4 regions of the Cronobacter universalis NCTC 9529 genome follow, and region 1 is predicted to be linked to each of the others. Evidence: predicted binding sites of a transcription regulator. Region 1 holds the regulator's gene; each other region holds the start of a gene.
The links. The regulator PurR, encoded in region 1, represses purine synthesis genes. The targets are predictions, from matches to a motif close to CANGCAAACGTTTGCNTG.
Positions count from the first base shown of each region.

Region 1 (3,118 bases):
ATCCCGCCAGGAACAGGCTCAGCGAGGCGCTGATAGCCGAGGGCGCCGTGTGTAAATCCGCCTCGATGACGGCGAACGCGGGCAGGTACATATCCGTCGCCAGAAAGCCGAGCACGCTCAGCCCGGCCAGCCAGCAAAGAAATCCTTTATCAGGTCGCATCACATTGACTCACTTCTTAATACGCGAAAGAGCCCGGAGTGTACGGAGTGCAAACCCGCTTGTGAAACGCTAATATTTGCCGTTTCCATTCAAAAATTTTGCAGGCAGAAAATGTGGTCTGAATATTCTCTGGAAGTCGTCGACGCCGTGGCGCGCACCGGCAGCTTCACCGCGGCGGCGGCGGAACTGCACCGCGTGCCTTCTGCCGTCAGCTATACGGTGCGCCAGCTGGAGGAGTGGCTTGCGGTGTCGCTCTTCGAGCGCCGCCATCGCGATGTGGTCCTGACGCCCGCGGGCGCCTGGTTTTTGCGCGAGGGGCGTTCTGTCATCAAAAAAATGATGATCACCCGTCAGCAGTGCCAGCAGATCGCCAACGGCTGGCGAGGACAGCTCTCCATCGCGGTGGACAACATCGTGCGTCCGGAACGCACCCGCCGTCTGGTGCTCGATTTCTACCGGCACTTTTCCGATGTCGAATTGCAGGTGTCGCAGGAGGTGTTTAACGGCGTCTGGGACGCGCTGGCGGACGGGCGCGTGGAACTCGCCATCGGCGCGACACAGGCGATCCCGGTCGGCGGGCGCTTCGCGTTTCGCGATATGGGCATGCTGAGCTGGCGCTGCGTGGTGGCGCATCATCACCCGCTGGCGCAGCGCGACGGCGCGCTCAGCGACGACAGGCTGCGCGATTACCCGTCGCTGGTGCTGGAAGACACCTCGCGATCGCTGCCCAAACGCATCACCTGGCTGCTGGATAACCAGCGGCGCGTGGTGGTGCCGGACTGGCACTGCGCCGCCGATGCGCTGAGCGAAGGGCTCTGTATCGGCATGGTGCCGACGCACTTCGCGAAGCCGTGGCTCGATAGCGGGGAGTGGCATGCGCTGACGCTGGAAAACCCGTTCCCGGACGCCGCCTGCTGCCTGACGTGGCGACAAAGCGATGCCTCGCCCGCGCTGCGCTGGCTGCTCGATTATCTGGGGGACAGTGAAACGCTGAACAAGGAGTGGCTGCGGGAGCCGCAGTAATACGGCTCCCGGAGGGGATTAACGGCGATAGTCGCGGAACGGGCCGTCCGCCACCGAGCGGCGTTCGATCAGGCGCGGATGCACCTCGATGGTCTGCGACTCTTCGCGCTTGTTGACGATGCGGTCGAGCAGCATATTGAACGCGGTCTGGCCCAGCGTCTCCTTCGGCTGATGGATCGTCGTCAGCGCCGGGCTGAAGAAGCGGGCGTTACGCACGTTGTCGTAGCCGATAATCGAAATATCCTGCGGCACGCGCAGACCCATCTCATCCGCGGCGCAGATAGCGCCCATCGCCATAATATCGCCGCCGCAGAAGATGGCGGTGGGGCGCTGCGGCTGCGAGAGGATCTGCTGCATGGCGCGATAACCGGATTCCGGCTCGAAATCGCCCTGCACGATCCAGTTTTCCGGCACTTTGATGGCCGCTTCTTCCAGCGCTTTCATAAAGCCGGAAAAACGCCCGACGCCGGTGTTGCGCTCAAGCTGCCCCGGAATAACGCCGATATCGCGATGGCCGCGCTCGATAAGGTAACGCCCGGCGAGATAACCGCCCTGAAACGCGTTATCGATAACCGAGTCGGTGAAATCCGCTTTCGCTTCGCCCCAGTCCATCACCACCATCGGGATATGACGGTACTCTTCGAGCGTGGCGAGTAGCGGCTCCGGGTATTCCGAACACATCACCAGCAGGCCGTCGACGCGCTTTTGCGCCATCATCGACAGGTACGCGCGCTGCTTTTCCAGATTGTTATGCGCGTTGCCGAGGATCAACGTATAGCCTTTCGCAAAGCAGCTGTTCTCAACCGCTTCGATGATTTCGGCGAAATAGGGCGCTTCGCTACTGGTCGCCAGCAGCCCGATAGACTTGGTATGGTTCACCTTCAGGCTGCGCGCCACGGCGCTTGGCGAATAGTGTAATTCTTTGATAGCCGCCCATACCGCGTTGCGCGTCTCTTCCGCCACAAAACGGGTTTTGTTAATTACATGTGAGACTGTTGTTGTGGAAACGTTGGCTCGCTTCGCGACGTCTTTAATTGTTGCCATTAATAATCACTCCAGACCCCTGGCTGAGCCCTGCAAAATCACGGGTTAATCGTTTGCCTGTACACACCCCTGTGTGCCACGAGGGGACGTGCGGCATGCCGGGAAACGCGACATTTATCGTGAGGAGGGGTCGATGGCCGGTACCGAATAAAGTAGCGACGAATTTTGGCTTATCTTTCCCGAAAGGGGAAGAGGGAAAACGCATATCTGGTTAAATGTCGCAGGATTTTTCGGCCCGTTTATGCAAAAATGCGCACTACCTGATTTTTATGGGGTCTTTAAGGAGAATACCATGAGTACCGATCTGAAATTTTCGCTGGTCACTACGCTTGTTGTACTGGGCCTGATTGTGGCGGGCGCTTTTACCGCCATCCTGCATTAAGCGCCAGGCGGGAGCGCGTCCCCGTTCTCCCGCTTTCTTATACCATTCCTGCGCTTAAGCGCCTTTCGCCCGCCGTTTCCTTTCTTTTTCACGCTTTTCCCTTATGATTCGCTAATAACAATTTGCGCGTGTTTTTTAACACCCGTGCAATAATATTTTGCTGTTTTTGTCACTTATCTTTTCTGACTGAAACTGCCATCCTCTCTGCATCCTGCTGTAACGTCGGGCATCTCCGGCGCTGTTGTAAAATTTCTGGAGCAATGAATGAAAGTCAACTTCCCGTTACTGGCACTGGCTATTGGTGCTTTTGGCATTGGCACGACCGAGTTTTCCCCGATGGGGCTGTTGCCGGTAATAGCCAACGGCGTCAACGTCTCGATTCCGGCCGCCGGTATGCTGATCAGCGCCTACGCGGTTGGCGTGATGGTGGGGGCGCCGCTGATGACGCTTTTGCTGTCGCACCGCGCGCGACGCAGCGCGCTGATTTTCCTGATGGCGATTTTTACGCT
Region 1 covers NZ_CP012257.1:1,950,406-1,953,523, forward strand. Annotated here, with positions in the region: gene punC (purine nucleoside transporter PunC) at 1-160, opposite strand, end outside; gene punR (DNA-binding transcriptional activator PunR) at 272-1,183, shown strand; gene purR (HTH-type transcriptional repressor PurR) at 1,202-2,227, opposite strand; gene cydH (cytochrome bd-I oxidase subunit CydH) at 2,520-2,609, shown strand; gene AFK65_RS08915 (MFS transporter) at 2,874-3,118, shown strand, end outside.

Region 2 (3,118 bases), 1.0 Mb from region 1:
GCGTTTGCGGAGATAGAAGCCGCGCGTGGTGAAACCTCTCTCACATACTTTGAATACGGCACGCTGTCCGCGCTGTGGCTCTTTAAGCAGGCGCAGCTGGATGTCGTTATCCTCGAAGTGGGGCTCGGCGGGCGGCTGGACGCCACCAACCTGGTGGATTGCGATGTGGCGGTCATCACCAGCATCGCGCTCGATCACACCGACTGGCTGGGGCCGGATCGCGAAAGCATTGGGCGGGAGAAAGCCGGTATTTTCCGTGCGGGCAAACCGGCGGTGGTGGGCGAGACGGATATGCCGCACACCATCGCGCAGGTGGCGCAGGAGAAGGGCGCGCGGCTGCTGTGTGTGAACGACGCCTGGCGCTATGAGACGGAACGCGACGGCTGGCGCTTCAGCGACGACAATGGCGAGCTAACTCATCTTCCGCTGCCGCAGGTGCCGCAGCCTAACGCGGCGACGGCGCTCGCCGCGCTTCGCGCAAGCGGCCTTGCGGTCAGCGAGCAGGCTTGCCGCGACGGCATCGCGCGCGCCACGCTGCCGGGGCGTTTCCAGATTGTGAGCGAGGCCCCGCGCATCATTCTGGATGTGGCCCATAATCCGCACGCGGCGGGCTATCTGGCGCAGCGGCTCGCGCAGTCGCCATCCGCCGGGCGGGTGCTGGCGGTTATCGGCATGCTGCATGATAAAGATATCGCCGGAACGCTCGCCTGTCTGGAGAGGGTCGTGGATAGCTGGTATTGTGCCCCTCTGGACGGGCCGCGCGGCGCCCGCGCCGAAGAGCTTGCGGAACATCTGCAGGCCAGCGCTGTCTTTGATAGCGTGGCGCAGGCCTGGCGCGCGGCGCTGGCCGACGCGCAGCCCGCCGATACGGTGCTGGTATGCGGGTCGTTTCATACCGTCGCACAGGTAATGGAAGAGATGGACGCGGGGAGACGAGGTGGCGAGTAAGTTTCAGAACCGATTAGTCGGCACAATCGTGCTGGTGGCGCTGGGGGTTATCGTGCTGCCAGGGCTGCTGGACGGCCAGAAAAAACATTATCAGGATGAGTTCGCGGCGATCCCGCTGGTGCCGAAGCCTGGCGATCGCGACGAGCCGGATATGCTGCCTGCCGCGACGCAGGCGCTGCCGTCTCAGCCGCCGGAAGGCGCCGCGGAAGAGGTGAGGGCCGGTAACGCGGCGGCCTCTTCCATCGATACCACGCGGCTGCCTGCCGATACCGGCGCGGATCTTGATGAAGTGCCCGTGACGCCTGCGAAGCCGAAAGCGACAGAGCCTGCGAAAACACGGACTGCCGATAAGCCCCAGAGCAAACCGCAGCGCGATAAAACCGATGAGCAGCTCGCGATGGTGAGCGAGGCCGAAGCGCCTGCGCCTTCGAAAACCGCGCCGCCGGAGAAACCGCAAACGCCGCCGGCAGGCAAGGCGTATGTCGTGCAGCTCGGCGCGCTGAAAAACGCCGATAAAGTCAACGAAATCGTCGGCAAACTGCGCTCGGCGGGTTACCGGGCGTATACGTCGCCGTCCACGCCGGTGCAGGGAAAAATCACCCGCATTCTGGTAGGGCCGGAAGCGTCGAAGGATAAGTTAAAATCGTCGCTTGGCGAGCTGAACAGCCTGTCGGGGCTGAACGGCGTGATAATGAATTACAGCGTGAATTAAGCGGTCCGGCGCCTGATGCTCAGGCGCGCCGAGAAACCGCATCGCGCCACAGACGGCCCGCTGCAGGCTCTCTTTTTCTGCCCGCGGGCGTAACGGACGGATGGCGTTGAAGATTTTTTCAACGCCATTTTTTATTAACGCGTGGAAAGGAAATCCCTACGCAAACGTTTTCTTTTTCTGTTAGAATGCGCCCCGAACCGGATGTCAGGGCGTTTTATCGTGGGACACATTCATGGTCTGGATAGATTACGCCATCATTGCAGTAGTGGGTTTCTCGTGCCTGGTCAGCCTCATCCGCGGGTTCGTGAGAGAGGCGCTGTCGCTGGTCACCTGGGGCTGCGCTTTCTTTGTCGCCAGTCATTACTACACTTACCTGGCAGTCTGGTTCACCGGCTTTGAAGACGAACTGGTACGTAATGGGATTGCTATCGCGGTGCTGTTTATCGCGACGCTTATCGTCGGTGCGATAGTCAACTATGTGATTGGCGCGCTGGTGGAGAAAACCGGCCTGTCGGGTACAGACAGGGTGTTGGGGATCTGTTTCGGCGCCTTGCGAGGCGTGCTGATTGTCGCCGCCATTCTGTTCTTTCTTGATACCTTCACGGGCCTGTCCAAAAGCGAGGACTGGCAAAAGTCGCAGCTCATCCCGCAGTTCAGTTTCATCATCAGATGGTTCTTTGACTATCTGCAAAGCTCGTCAAGTTTCCTGCCCCGGTAATCGTGCCGGGGGCGGTCTTTGAATTGAGGAAAAGACAACATGTGCGGTATTGTCGGGATCGCCGGTGTTATGCCGGTCAACCAGTCGATTTATGACGCGTTAACGGTGCTTCAGCACCGCGGGCAGGATGCCGCAGGCATCATCACCATCGATGCGAATAATTGCTTCCGTCTGCGTAAAGCGAACGGCCTGGTGAATGATGTATTCGAAGCCCGCCACATGCAGCGTCTGCAGGGCAACATGGGTATCGGCCATGTGCGCTACCCGACGGCAGGCAGCTCCAGCGCCTCCGAAGCCCAGCCGTTCTATGTGAACTCGCCTTACGGTATTACGCTTGCCCATAACGGCAACCTGACGAACGCCCATGAACTGCGCAAAATGCTCTTTGAAGAGAAGCGCCGTCATATCAACACCACCTCAGATTCTGAAATCCTGCTCAACATTTTCGCCAGCGAGCTGGATAACTTCCGTCACTACCCGCTGGAAGCGGACAACATTTTCGCGGCCATCGCGGCGATGAACCGCCTGATCCGCGGCGCTTACGCGTGCGTGGCGATGATTATCGGCCACGGCATGGTGGCGTTCCGCGATCCTAACGGCATCCGCCCGCTGGTGCTTGGCAAACGCGACGCCGGTAACGGCCGCGCCGAGTACATGGTGGCGTCCGAGAGCGTGGCGCTCGATACGCTGGGCTTTGAATTCCTGCGCGATGTCGCCCCTGGCGAAGCGGTGTACATCAG
Region 2 covers NZ_CP012257.1:2,991,111-2,994,228, reverse strand. Annotated here, with positions in the region: gene folC (bifunctional tetrahydrofolate synthase/dihydrofolate synthase) at 1-948, shown strand, start outside; gene dedD (cell division protein DedD) at 938-1,660, shown strand; gene cvpA (colicin V production protein) at 1,893-2,378, shown strand; gene purF (amidophosphoribosyltransferase) at 2,418-3,118, shown strand, end outside.
Region 2: cvpA (colicin V production protein) is a predicted target of PurR. The motif match lies at 1,818-1,835, and genes of this name have one in related genera.

Region 3 (3,118 bases), 1.3 Mb from region 1:
GGCGCGCGCTCGCGGCGGCACAGCTCGTCAAAGAGCGCCAGCTGTTCGGGCGCCACGGCCAGCACGTAACGCTCCTGGGATTCGTTACACCAGACTTCCAGCGGGCTCATGCCCGGCTCGTCGCTTAAAATATCGCGCAGTTCAAAACGCCCGCCGCGCCCGCCGTCGCTCACCAGCTCCGGCATAGCGTTGGACAGGCCGCCCGCGCCGACGTCATGGATAAACACGATTGGATTGGCCTCGCCAAGCTGCCAGCAGCGGTCGATTACTTCCTGGCAACGGCGCTCCATCTCCGGGTTATCGCGCTGTACCGAGGCGAAATCGAGATCGGCGTCGGACTGGCCGGACGCCATCGAGGACGCCGCGCCGCCGCCGAGGCCGATATTCATCGCCGGGCCGCCGAGCACAATCAGCTTCGCGCCAGGCGGAATGTCGCCTTTCTGCACATGGTCGGCGCGGATGTTGCCGATGCCGCCTGCCAGCATAATGGGCTTGTGGTAGCCGCGCAGCTCTTCGCCGTTGTGGCTGGCCACTTTCTCTTCATAGGTACGGAAATAGCCGTTCAGCGCAGGGCGACCGAATTCGTTGTTGAACGCCGCGCCGCCGAGCGGGCCGTCGGTCATGATGTCGAGCGCGGTGACGATACGATCCGGCTTGCCGAAATCTTCTTCCCACGGCTGCTCAAAGCCCGGAATGCGCAGGTTCGAAACGGAAAAGCCCACCAGCCCCGCTTTCGGCTTCGCGCCGCGGCCCGTCGCGCCTTCATCGCGAATTTCGCCGCCGGAGCCTGTCGCGGCGCCCGGCCACGGTGAAATGGCGGTCGGGTGGTTGTGCGTTTCCACTTTCATCAGAATGTGCGCTGGTTCCTGATGGAACGCGTAGCGGCCCGCTTCATGATCGGCGTAGAAACGGCCCACGGAAGAACCTTCCATGACCGCCGCGTTGTCTTTATACGCGGAGAGCACGAAATTCGGGGTCTTCTCGAAGGTGTTTTTGATCATCTTAAACAGCGACTTCGGCTGTTTTTCGCCGTCGATAATCCAGTCGGCGTTGAAAATTTTGTGGCGGCAGTGCTCAGAGTTGGCCTGCGCGAACATGTAGAGTTCGATGTCGTTCGGGTTGCGCCCCAGGCGGGTGAACGCGTCATGCAGATAGTCGATTTCATCATCGGCCAGCGCCAGTCCCAGACGCACGTTGGCGTCCACCAGCGCCTGGCGGCCCTGCCCCAGCAGATCCACGCTCTGTACCGGCGCGGGCTCGTGGTGCGCGAAAAGCTGCGCGGCGTCTTCCAGCGCGCCGAAAACGCTCTCCATCATGCGGTCATGCAGCTCAGCCGCAATATGGCGCCAGGCGTCGTCGCCCGCGGTCGGATCAACGTCGAGGTAATACGCCACGCCGCGCTCCAGGCGTTTTACCTGGGCGAGCCCGCAGTTATGGGCGATATCTGTCGCTTTGGAGGACCAGGGAGAGATGGTGCCGGGACGCGGCGTTACCAGCAGCAGTCGGCCCGACGGCGCGTGGCCCGCAAGGCTCGGTCCATATTGCAGCAGGCGCTCAAGGCGCGCGTGCTCTTCGGCATTCAGCGGTGCGGCGAGGTCAGCGAAATGGACATACTCGGCATAAATGGTCTTCACCGGGAGGTGAGCGTCTTTGAAACGAGCCAGCAGTTTATTAATACGAAATGCCGACAGAGCGGGCGAACCACGCAGAATTTCCATCATCTAATCTCTCGTCTTCGAAGCGCCGGAGGGCACCTCAGTGGGCGCAAGGGGGAAAACGGGCGTCATTATAGTGAATCCGGCGCGCTGACGAAACCGTTTGCGTAGAAATAAAATCCCGCCGTCGCGTTAACGTTTGGTGTGGCCGATTCCTCTAATTAGTTGCCAAGTGGCGCTTTGTTACGCAAAATGCCGCTCCATGCCATTCAAACGAAACGGTTTACTAACGATTGTTCGCTGAGCCCCGGGGCAACGCAGAGAATTAACTAATTGAAAAAATTAAAGCTTAATTATCTGCTCATCGGCGTCGTTACCCTGCTGCTGGCAGTGGCCTTATGGCCGGCCATTCCCTGGTCCGGCAAAGCCGATAACCGTATCGCCGCGATTCAGGCGCGGGGGGTTTTGCGCGTCAGTACCATCGCCACGCCGCTGACCATGTACCGCGCCGGTGAAACTATCTCCGGGCTCGATTACGAGCTAAGCCAGGCGTTTGCCGACTATCTGGGCGTAAAGCTGGAAGTCACCGTGCGCCAGAACATCAATCAGCTCTTTGACGATCTCGACAATAACGAGGCCGATCTGCTCGCCGCAGGCCTGGTCTATAACGAAGCGCGCAGCCAGCACTACCAGGCGGGCCCGATTTACTACTCGGTCTCGCAGCAGATGGTTTACCGCGTCGGCAGCCTGCGTCCGCGCAGCCTCGCCAGTATCAAAGAGGGGCAACTGACCATTGCGCCCGGCCATGTGGCGCAAAGCGAGCTGGAACAGCTCAAAGCGACCAAATACCCGGACTTAAGCTGGCGCGTCGACCCGAAACTCAGCAGTAATGAGCTGATGTTACAGGTGGCGCAGGGCACGCTGGATTACACCATCGCCGATTCGGTCGCCATCGGCTTGCTCCAGCGCGTCCATCCGCAGCTCGCGGTCGCGCTCGACCTCAGCGACGAACAGCCGGTGACGTGGTTCAGCCGCCGCAGCAGCGATAATTCGCTCTCCGCCGCCCTGCTCGATTTCTTTAATCAGATCAATGAAGACGGCACGCTGGCGCGTCTGGAGGAGAAGTATCTCGGCCACGGCAACGATTTCGATTACGTGGATACCCGCAGTTTCCTGCGCGCCGTGGACAGCGTGCTGCCGGAGCTGCAGCCGCTCTTTGAGAAATACGCGACCGATATCGACTGGCGGCTGCTGGCGGCCATCTCGTATCAGGAATCCCACTGGGACAGCCAGGCCACCTCCCCTACCGGCGTGCGCGGTCTGATGATGCTGACCCGCAATACGGCGCAAAGCCTGGGCCTGACCGACCGTCTCGATGCCGAACAGAGCATCAGCGGCGGCGCGCGCTATCTGAAAGATATGATGAGCAAAGTGCCGGAAGGCGTGCCGGAGGAGGAGCGGAT
Region 3 covers NZ_CP012257.1:3,200,632-3,203,749, forward strand. Annotated here, with positions in the region: gene purL (phosphoribosylformylglycinamidine synthase) at 1-1,721, opposite strand, end outside; gene mltF (membrane-bound lytic murein transglycosylase MltF) at 1,989-3,118, shown strand, end outside.
Region 3: purL (phosphoribosylformylglycinamidine synthase) is a predicted target of PurR. The motif match lies at 1,808-1,825, and genes of this name have one in related genera.

Region 4 (3,118 bases), 390 kb from region 1:
GGCGGAGCTTGCGGCGCACTACGGCATCCCCATTATCGGCCCGGAAAAAGAAGATGAGTTCTGGCTGCAGGGCCTGCCTGCGCAAAGCCGCATGTTTGGCCTTGATGAGTGCCAGCCGCTGACGCCAGATCGCTGGCTTAATGAAGGCGACACGGTGAACGTCGGCAATATAACGCTTGCCGTGCTGCACTGTCCGGGCCATACGCCGGGCCATATTGTCTTTTTCGACGCCCAGTCCCGCCTGCTGGTCTCCGGCGACGTGATATTCAAAGGCGGGGTGGGGCGCAGCGATTTCCCGCGCGGCGATCACAGCCAGCTTATTGATGCCATCAAGCGTAAGCTGCTGCCGCTCGGCGATGACGTCACTTTTATTCCTGGCCACGGCCCGATGTCAACGCTCGGTCACGAGCGCCTGCACAATCCTTTCCTGCAGGATGAAATGCCGGTCTGGTAATTATGTCTCTCAATAAAAAAGGGCCGCACTGTGCGGCCCTTTTGCTTTTTATGGATGAATTACAGCACAGCGACGATAGCTTCGCACAACGGCGCCATGTTATCCGGCGTCATGCCCGCCACGTTCACGCGCCCGGACGCCACCGCATACACGCCAAACTCTTCACGCAGACGCAGCACCTGTTCTTTGGTCAGGCCGCTGAACGAGAACATGCCGTTCTGTTTGGTGATAAAGCTGAAATCGCGGTTTGCGCCTTTCTCCGCCAGCGTGTTCACAAACAGCTGACGCATACGCTGGATGCGCTGGCGCATATCGGTCAGCTCCTGTTCCCAGATGGCGCGCAGGGCGTCGTTGCTGAGAATGGTCGCGACTACTGACGCGCCGTGTGCCGGCGGGTTGGAGTAGTTGGCGCGAATGCAAGATTTCATCTGGCTGAAGGCGCGATCCGCGGCGTCGGCATCCGCCGCGACCAGCGTACAGGCGCCGACGCGCTCGTTGTACAGACCAAAGTTTTTGGAGAACGAGCTCGCGACGATAAGTTCTTTATGCAGGGCGGCAAACGCGCGCAGGCCTTCAGCATCTTCTTCCAGACCGCGGGCGAAGCCCTGGTAGGCGAAGTCAAACAGCGGCAGCCAGCCTTTTTCGACAGACAGCTTCGCCAGCTGTTCCCACTGATCCAGCGTCGGGTCGATGCCGGTCGGATTGTGGCAGCAGCCATGGAACAGCACCACGTCGCCCGCCTGGGCTTCCTGCAGGCTGCTTAACAGGCCGTCAAAGTCGAGCGTGTGGTTCGCCGCGTCGTAGTAGGCATACTCACGCACTTCCAGCCCGGCGGAATTAAACACGCCTTTATGGTTCGGCCAGCTCGGGTTAGAAACCCAGACGCGTTTGACGTCGGTGTTTTTGGCGAGGAAATCCGCCGCGACGCGCAGCGCTCCGGTGCCGCCTGGAGTCTGCGCCGTGCGGGCGCGTTTATCGCTGATGATATGGCTGCCTTTGCCGAACAGCAGTTCCTGCGTGCAGCGGCCAAATTCGGGAATACCGTCAATGCCGAGGTAGTTTTTGGTGGTTTCATTTTCCAGCAGATATTGTTCTGCTTTTTTTACGCTGGTCAGAACCGGGGTCTTACCGGTTTCATCCTTGTAAACACCAATGCCTAAGTTAATTTTGGTTGGGCGATCGTCGGCACGAAACAGATCGGCCAGGCCAAGGATCGGGTCGGCTGGGGCGGCGGTAATGTTCTCAAACATGACGAGGTTCCATTGTGATTTCAGAAGGGAAATTCGCTATCAGGTTAACGGGAGATTTACAAAATGCCAACCGTTTGCCCGGAAAAGTTACGTGGATCGCAAAAGTTGGCAGAATTTTCTTTTACACATAAAAAAACAGGGCCGAAGCCCTGTTTTTTCGCTATCAGACAACAAGGTTGTGCTGATTAGAACTGGTAAACGATACCAACACCAGCTTGGTCATCGGTAGATAAACCAGCAGCACGAGTATAATCGTTTGTATCCAGCAGGTTGAAACGATATGCTGCATAGACGTTCATATTTTTATTGAAGTAGTACCAAGTACCAACTTCAATATACTTCACGAGATCGTTATCGCCGCCCGTAAAGGTGGCGTTATTAGCTGTACGAGCTGACAGGTCTTTACCTTTAGATTGTACGTAGCCTAAAGACGGACGCAGGCCAAAGTCGAATTGGTACTGAACTACAGCTTCGATGTTTTGAGTTTTGTTAGCAAACTGATCGTCGTTTTCACGAGTCATGTTATGTGATTCGCCGTACATTACCGCAGCATAGAGATTGTTTGCATCATACTTAACAGATGTTGCCCAACCATCAGCGCGTTTACCTTTGCCATCTTCCGTTTGTTTAGAAGAACGGTCAGAATTGGTATATGCAGCAGTTACGTTGAAGCCCTCGCCAAAATCGTAAGCTAAGGAGTAGCTGCCACCATCGCCATTCTGGCGAGAAGTTGCATGGCCATCACCTTCATTTTTACCCTGATACTGCAAACCCAACGCCAGGCCGTCAACCAGACCGAAGAAATTACTGTTACGGTAAGTTGCAACGCCATTAGTACGGGCAGTCATGAAATTATCAGTTGCTGCGAGAGAATCGCCACCCCAGATAACGAACATATCGGTAGACGCCAGAGCATCGTAGAAAGCACCATAATTACGACCATAGTCGAAAGAACCATATTCACCGGCTTTCAGGCCAGCAAAAGCCAGACGTGTTTTAGTGCCTTGTTTACCTTCCTGAGCGCTCGCATCCATGTTGTATTCCCATTGACCATAACCGGTCAATTGGTCATTAACTTGAGTTTCTCCTTTAAAGCCGATACGTGCATAAGTAGTATCAGCATTATTAGAGTCACCGTTAGTAGTCCACTGATGCTCACCTACAGCCTTGCCATAGAAATCCAGTTTGTTGCCGTTTTTGTTATAGATTTCAGCAGCGTTTGCTGCACCGGCTACCAGCAGGGCAGGGATAACCACTGCCAGGATATTGCGCTTCATCATTATTTATTACCCTCATTGGTTTTTTTGAACACCTGCCACTGCCGTCAATAATTCATTACGGAACTATTGATGAGAGTTTGGTGTCTTTCTGTGTCTGTCTGGCATCTTTCCATTCATATAATCGTTTCGCTACC
Region 4 covers NZ_CP012257.1:1,560,620-1,563,737, forward strand. Annotated here, with positions in the region: gene AFK65_RS07090 (MBL fold metallo-hydrolase) at 1-454, shown strand, start outside; gene AFK65_RS07095 (amino acid aminotransferase) at 514-1,704, opposite strand; gene AFK65_RS07100 (porin) at 1,890-2,984, opposite strand.
Region 4: AFK65_RS07095 (amino acid aminotransferase) is a predicted target of PurR. The motif match lies at 1,768-1,785, and genes of this name have one in related genera.